DNA from 3 places in the Marisediminicola sp. LYQ134 genome. Region 2 is predicted to be linked to each of the others. Evidence: predicted binding sites of a transcription regulator. Region 2 holds the regulator's gene; each other region holds the start of a gene.
What was found. The regulator LexA, encoded in region 2, represses DNA repair genes until DNA is damaged. The targets are predictions, from matches to a motif close to TCGAACANNTGTTCGA.

Region 1 (2,266 bases), on a different contig from region 2:
CTTCACGCCCGAACAGAAGCTCGCCGACTTCGACTACTACGACCCGCTGACCACAGGCGACTCGTCGCTCTCCGCGGTCGTGCAGTCGATCATCGCGGCCGAGGTGGGCTACCAGGAGCTCGCCCTCAAATACTTCCTGGCCGGACTCTTCGTCGACCTCGCCGACCTGCACCACAACACCGCAGACGGCGTGCACGTGGCGTCGACCGGGGGAATGTGGAGTGCCGTCGTCTTCGGATTCGGGGGGATGCGCGACCACAACGGCGATCTCACCTTCGACCCGCGACTGCCCGAAGGGTGGGACGGCATCAGCTTCAAACTGACCGTCTCGGGCAGCCGGATGCGCGTCGACCTCGAACAGGACATCGTCACGTTCACGATCGAAACCGGTTCGAGCGTGTCGTTCTCGGTGCGCGGCCGGGCCGTGACCGTGACGGCGGACGAACCGGTCACGATCGCCCTCGCCCACCAGGGGTCCCGCCGGGTGGGAGCACCGAGCCAGAAGAACATCGAAGGCGGGCGGCGAGCCGACGGCAGCGTCATCACCGCCACGGTACCCACGAGCTGGCGCAGCGACGAAGACCCGGGGTACAACGACACGGCGGATTAGGGGGCGGTTCGGGGCGGCTGGTTAGGTCGGTCGCTGAGGTTGTCTGGCCGCGCCGTTCTCCTCTTCTCCTCTCCTGACGATCGTCGTCTCCTCCCCACCCCGTGTGGAGAACCCACTCTCCGCAGACGATTCGTTCTTCTTTCGAACACGCGTTCGATTCGGGAGAATCGATACATGCCCACCCTCGCCGCCTCCCTCCTCGATCGGGCCGCTGTGGTCGCCGATCTCGGTGGCACGGCGGAGTCGATCGCGGCTCTCGGCCACGCTGATCTGACGGCGGCTGTCGAGGCGGTGACCGCATTGAGGCAGTGTGTCGATCAGTTCGCTGCCGTCATCGCGGGGGAGGTGGCGCACCGGTCGCGCCCGGAGCTCGGTCACCAGGGTTTGGCCCAACAGGCGGGTTTCGTGAGCCCTGTTGCGATGATTCAGCGGGTTGCGCACGTGAGTCGCATCGAAGCGACCCGGCTTGTCGAGACGGGCGCGCTCCTCGCCGAGGCCGAAGCCGCGGCCGAGCTCGCCGCCTCTGCGGGTTCCGCCGACCACACCGCACCGGTGCCGGGAGAGCGCTGGCGCGAGGTTCTCGCATCAGCCGTGCGGGAGGGAACCCTGTCGCTCGATGCTGTCGACGCGATCCGGCGGGTGTTCTCCGATATCACCCATGTCGACGACGGTGTTCTTCGCGCTGCGGCGGCAGAACTCGTCTTGGCGGCTGCCGGGTTGACGCCGGACCAGGTCCACCGCCGTGCGAGGCAGGTGCGTGATCTCCTCGATGCTGACGGGATCGAGCGTCGGGAGAAACAGCACCGCGACCTGAGGACGGTGCGCACCTGGTGGGACACTGCGACCGGAATGCACTGCGGGTCGTGGCGGCTCGCCCCCGAAGACGGGGCTCTGGTTGCGGACGCGTTCGCTCAGATCCTGTCACCGCGGCGGGGTGGTCCCCGCTTCGTCGACCCGGCCGCGCGTGCGACCGCGGAGGAGCTGCTGAACGATGGCCGCACCGACGAGCAGGTCAGTGCCGACGCGTTCGTCGACCTGGTGCGCCTCGCGGTCGATGCGGATCCGGGAACCCTGTTCGGCGGGCGCCGCCCGGCCGTGCGGATCGTGGTGACCGCGGACCGGCTCGAGGGCAGGACAGGTCCAGGGTTCCTCGAGGGCCGCACCGACACCGTGTCGGCTCCGACGATCGAACGGGCGATCTGCAACACCGGAGTCATCAGTGTCGGCTTCGACCGCGACGGCCAGTGCGTGAACGTCGGACGGGACCGGCGCCTGTTCACCGAACGGCAACGCATCGGGTTGACGGTCAGAGACGGCGGATGCCGGTTCCCCGGGTGCGAGAGACCTCCGTCGTATTGCGAGGCCCACCACATCAACCCGTGGGCTGGTGTCGAGGGCCGCACCGACATCGCCGACGGAGTACTCCTGTGTCGGAGGCATCATCTGCTGATCCACGACAACCGGTGGCAGGTGCACCGAGACCGAGCCGACTACTTTCTGGAACCACCACCCGCGGTTGATCCGGGGCTGGTGTTCATTCCGATGCCGTCCCGGAGCCCGGTCAGCCACGAGATCGCCGTGTAGCGGCGAGAGCCGCGTCGCGCCTCGAGCGTCGCATTCCGCCCGTTGTTCACCTTCTCGATGCTTACCCGCCAC
Region 2 (2,266 bases):
AGCCGTGAGGGCAAGGCGCAAGTCGAACTCGCTCAGCTCGAGTACCTGCTGCCGCGGTTGCGCGGGTGGGGTGAGTCCATGTCGCGTCAGGCCGGTGGCCAGGTCGGTGCCGGAAACGGCATGGGTTCGCGCGGTCCGGGTGAGACCAAGATCGAGCTCGATCGCCGCCGCATCCACACGCGGATGGCGAAGCTGCGCAAGCAGATCGCCGGCTTCGCGCCGTCCCGCGAGGCGAAGCGCGCGAACCGGGTGCGCAACGACGTGCCGTCTGTCGCGATCGCCGGATACACGAACGCCGGCAAGTCGTCGCTGCTCAACAGGGTGACGCGGGCGGGCGCTCTCGTGGAGAACGCGCTCTTCGCGACTCTCGACACGGCCGTGCGCAAGAACGTGACGGCCGAGGGTCAGGCGTACACCCTCACCGACACCGTCGGATTCGTGCGCAACCTCCCGCACCAGCTCGTCGAGGCCTTCCGGTCGACCCTCGAGGAGGTCGCGGACGCCGACGTCATCGTGCACGTCGTCGATGGATCGCATCCGGATCCCGGGAGTCAACTCGCGACGGTGCGCGATGTGATCGGCGACGTCGATGCTCGCCACCTGCCCGAGATCGTCGTCTTCAACAAGGCAGATCTCGTCGACGACGATCAGCGCCTCGTGTTGCGCGGTCTCGAGCCGAGTGCGGTGTTCGTGTCTGCGCGGACGGGCGAAGGCGTCGAGGAGCTACTCGAGCGCATCGCCGAAGCGATCCCGTCGCCGTCGGTCGAGCTCGATCTGCTCATCCCCTTCGATCGGGGGGACGTCGTCACGCGCTTGCATGACAACGGCGTCGTTCTCGACACCCGCTACGACGAGAACGGCACGCGGATCCACGTGCTCGTCTCGGAGGAGGTCGAGGCTCAGGTGGAGCAGTTCACCGCTCAGACCGAGCGCAGCACCGCGACGACCTTGCCGAGCACTTCGGCGTAGTCACCGAGGATCGGCGCGAAGGCCGAGTTGCGCGGGAGCAACCAGGTGTGGCCGTCGCGCTGCTGGAACACCTTGACGGTCGCTTCGTCGTCGAGCATCGCGGCGACGATGTCGCCGTTCTCCGCGGTCTTCTGCTGGCGGACGACGATCCAGTCCCCGTCGCAGATCGCGGCGTCGACCATCGAGTCTCCGACGACCTTCACCATGAACAGGTTGCCTTTGCCGACGAGCTGGCGGGGGAGGGGGAAGACCTCGTCGACCTGCTGGTCGGCGAGGATCGGCACTCCCGCCGCGATGCGACCGACGAGGGGGACCATCGCGGCGTCTCCGACGGGGGTCGGCGCGTCGGAGACGACGGGGACGTCGGGGCGTTGCAGGTCGATGAGGATCTCGAGTGCGCGCGGTCGATTGGGGTCGCGGCGCAAGTAGCCGCTGAGCTCGAGCTGATTGAGCTGATGGGTGACGCTCGAGAGCGAAGCGAGCCCCACCGCATCGCCGATCTCGCGCATGCTCGGCGGGTAGCCCCGGCTCGAGACCGATCGGGAGATCACGTCGAGGATCGCGAGCTGCTTGTCGCTCAGACTCTTGCGGCGCCGGGTCGACGGCTTGTCCGCTTGCGGTGATCCCTGCTCGGTGTCGACCACGTCGTTCCCCTCGATGTGCACCTCGTGCGCCGTGAGAACGGCGAATGTCGGTGGCTCCTGATGGTCTGTCTTCAGACAATCGAAACTGTATCCATTCGACGGTCGCTTTCCAAACGTCTATTCGAGCGTGTTGCGCTAATTCGTTACCACACTTTCGAATATCGGCTTGATCTGGCGAGTATTCGAAGATATGTTCGGAACACGGGTTCGCATCCGGCTCTCCCGGCCGAGTGTCGGGTGCGACACCCGCCCACCATCACGAGCAGCACCTCCGAGAACACGACCCGCGAGTGATACCCCGACCTGAAAGGCAAGAACCATGAGCGCAGCGACTGGTATTGCTCCCCCCGCATCGTCCGCATCGTCCGCACAGGCACGGTCGGGGCGCGTGCCGCAACGCAGACTCCGTCTCACGAGGCGCGGTCGCGCGGTGTTCACGACTCTCGTCGCGGCACCGATCGTGCTCGCCGCGGGAGCATTCGCTCTCAACGGCGGAATGGCGACGGCGTCGAACGAAGACGGAGCCGACGTGGTCTTCGTGCAGGTCGAGAGCGGCGAGTCACTGTGGGAGCTCGCCGTCGGGCTCGCGCCCGAGGCGGACCCCCGCGAGGTGGTGTCCGACCTCGTGCACTTCAACCAGCTCGACTCGGCCG
Region 3 (2,266 bases), 300 kb from region 2:
GCCATCGTTCAGCAGCTCCTCCGCGGTCGCACGGGCGGTCGGGTCGACGAACCGGGGACCACCCCGCCGCGGTGACAGGATCTGCGCAAACGCCTCGGCGACGAGAGCACCATCCTCGGGGGCGAGCCGCCACGACCCGCAGTGCATTCCGGTCGCAGTGTCCCACCAGGTGCGCACTGTTCGGAGGTCGCGCAGCTGTTTCTCCCGCCGTTCGACACCCTCGACATCGAGAATGTCCCGCACCTGTCGGGCATGCCGGTGGACCTGGTCAGGCGTCAACCCGGCAGCGGCCAAGACCAGTTCCCTCGCCGCAGCGCGAAGAACACCGTCGTCAACATGGGTGATATCGGAGAACACCCGCCGGATCGCGTCGACAGCATCGAGCGACAGGGTTCCCTCCCGCAGGGCAGCCGCAAGAACGTCAGGCCATCGTTCACGCGACAACGGTGTGATTTCGTCGGCGGAACCAGCGGACGCGGTGAACTCTGACTCGGCGAGGAGCGCGCCGGTCTCGACGAGCCGGGTGGCTTCGATGCGACTCACGTGCGCAACCCGCTGGATCATCGCGACAGGGCTCACGAAACCCGCCTGTTGGGCCAAGCCCTGGTGACCGAGCTCCGGGCGCGACCGGTGCGCGACCTCCCCCGCGATGACGGCAGCGAACTGATCGACACACTGCCGCAAAGCGGTCACCGCCTCGACAGCCGCCGTCAGATCAGCGTGGCCGAGAGCCGCGATCGACTCCGCCGTGCCACCGAGATCGGCGACCACAGCGGCCCGATCGAGGAGGGAGGCGGAGAGGGTGGGCATGCATCAATTCTCCCGAATCGATCGCGTGTTCGAAAGAAGAACGAATCGTCTGCGGAGAGCGGGTTCTCCACACGGGGTGGGGAGGAGAAGACAGTCGGGAGGAGGGGTGTGCCCGCCCCACCCACACTCTTCGGCACACCTCGCCCGCTCGGGATCAGCGTCGCGGAGCGGCGCTGGGGTTTCGCCGTCGAGTTCGCGCCCGCCGTGTCGGCGGTCGGTGTCGGCCTCCTCGTGCTCGCGAGCGGGCTCGGACTGTGGGCCGCGGTGTCGATGCCGACGCTCGGTGGCGGCACCCCTTTTCCGGCGGCTATGGCGAACCGCCTCGTCGTGGTGGGTCCGTATCGTTTCGTTCGCAACCCCATGGCTGTCGCCGGGATCGCGCAGGGCGTCGCCGGTCGGCTTCATCGCGTCGTCGTGGCTCGTCGTGCTCTACGCGGTGGCGGGGTCGCTCGTGTGGAACTACGTCATCCGCCCGCTCGAGGAGACCGACCTCGAGCGGCGCTTCGGCGACGACTTCCGCCGCTATCGAGAGCGCGTGCGGTGCTGGGTGCCCTCGTTCACTCGCCACTGACGGCGCTGTCGGCAGTCACAGCACCGAACGCACAGCGCTCCCCCTCGATCGCCTACTGGTCCGAGACGAAGATGCAGAACGGATGTCCGCTCGGGTCGGCGTAGACGTACAACTCTTCCTCGGGGTCGTTCGACCGGTCGAGCAGAACGGTCGCGCCGAGGTCGAGTGCGCGGTCGTGCTGCCGGGAGAGCGCCGCCGTGTCGGGCACGGTGAGGTCGAGGTGCATCATCTGCGGAACGGTGCCTTCGGGCCACTGCGCTCGGGGTAGGCCGGGCGAGACTTGGAACGCGAGCTTCTCGCCCGCGTCGCCGTGCAGCACGAGCCACTCGGGGGTCCCCTCGCCCTCTCGGGGCTCGTCTCCCGCGCGATAGCGGTAGCCGAGGAGTCGGCGGTAGAACTCGGCGAGACCGCGGGGGTCGGGGGTGTCGATCGCGGTCAGCCGCAGTGTCGGAAAGTCGGTCGTCGTGTCGGTCATGCAACCGTTCTACCGGCACCCACCGACACGGGCGACGACGAGTGCCCCCTACCCTCCCCGAACGATGCGCGCGAAGGATGCCGGCAGCGCGACGTTGCTCGGGGCGCCCGAGAACGCGGGTGCGACATCCGCTGGCGCGTATCCGGCGATTCCGCAGCCGATCTCGGTCACGAGGAAGGTGAGGTCGGGGTTCTCTGCCGCGAATGTCAGGAATGCCGCGATCTGCGCTGTCATGGTCGCGAGCCCGCTCATGGTGTCGATCGCGTAGCTGCCGCCGTGGAGCCCTCGGCCTTCGCCCCACACCGCGCCGAACCTGTCGTGGGCGATGCGCGCGGCTCCCCCGCCGTGATGCCCCGATGCGTTGGAGCCGAACACGAAGATCTCGCCGGGCCCCAGATCGGTGATCCGAG

Region 1: ACLHIH_RS11410 (DUF222 domain-containing protein) is a predicted target of LexA. The motif match lies at 752-767, and genes of this name have one in related genera.
Region 3: ACLHIH_RS04705 (DUF222 domain-containing protein) is a predicted target of LexA. The motif match lies at 828-843, and genes of this name have one in related genera.

What each region holds. Positions count from the first base shown of each region.
Region 1 covers NZ_JBKIWP010000002.1:589,872-592,137, forward strand. Annotated here, with positions in the region: gene ACLHIH_RS11405 (glycoside hydrolase family 65 protein) at 1-610, shown strand, start outside; gene ACLHIH_RS11410 (DUF222 domain-containing protein) at 785-2,194, shown strand.
Region 2 covers NZ_JBKIWP010000001.1:1,257,694-1,259,959, reverse strand. Annotated here, with positions in the region: gene hflX (GTPase HflX) at 1-969, shown strand, start outside; gene lexA (transcriptional repressor LexA) at 921-1,613, opposite strand; gene ACLHIH_RS06025 (LysM peptidoglycan-binding domain-containing protein) at 1,933-2,266, shown strand, end outside.
Region 3 covers NZ_JBKIWP010000001.1:962,500-964,765, reverse strand. Annotated here, with positions in the region: gene ACLHIH_RS04705 (DUF222 domain-containing protein) at 1-810, opposite strand, end outside; gene ACLHIH_RS04700 (hypothetical protein) at 1,235-1,381, shown strand; gene ACLHIH_RS04695 (VOC family protein) at 1,434-1,856, opposite strand; gene ACLHIH_RS04690 (hypothetical protein) at 1,905-2,266, opposite strand, start outside.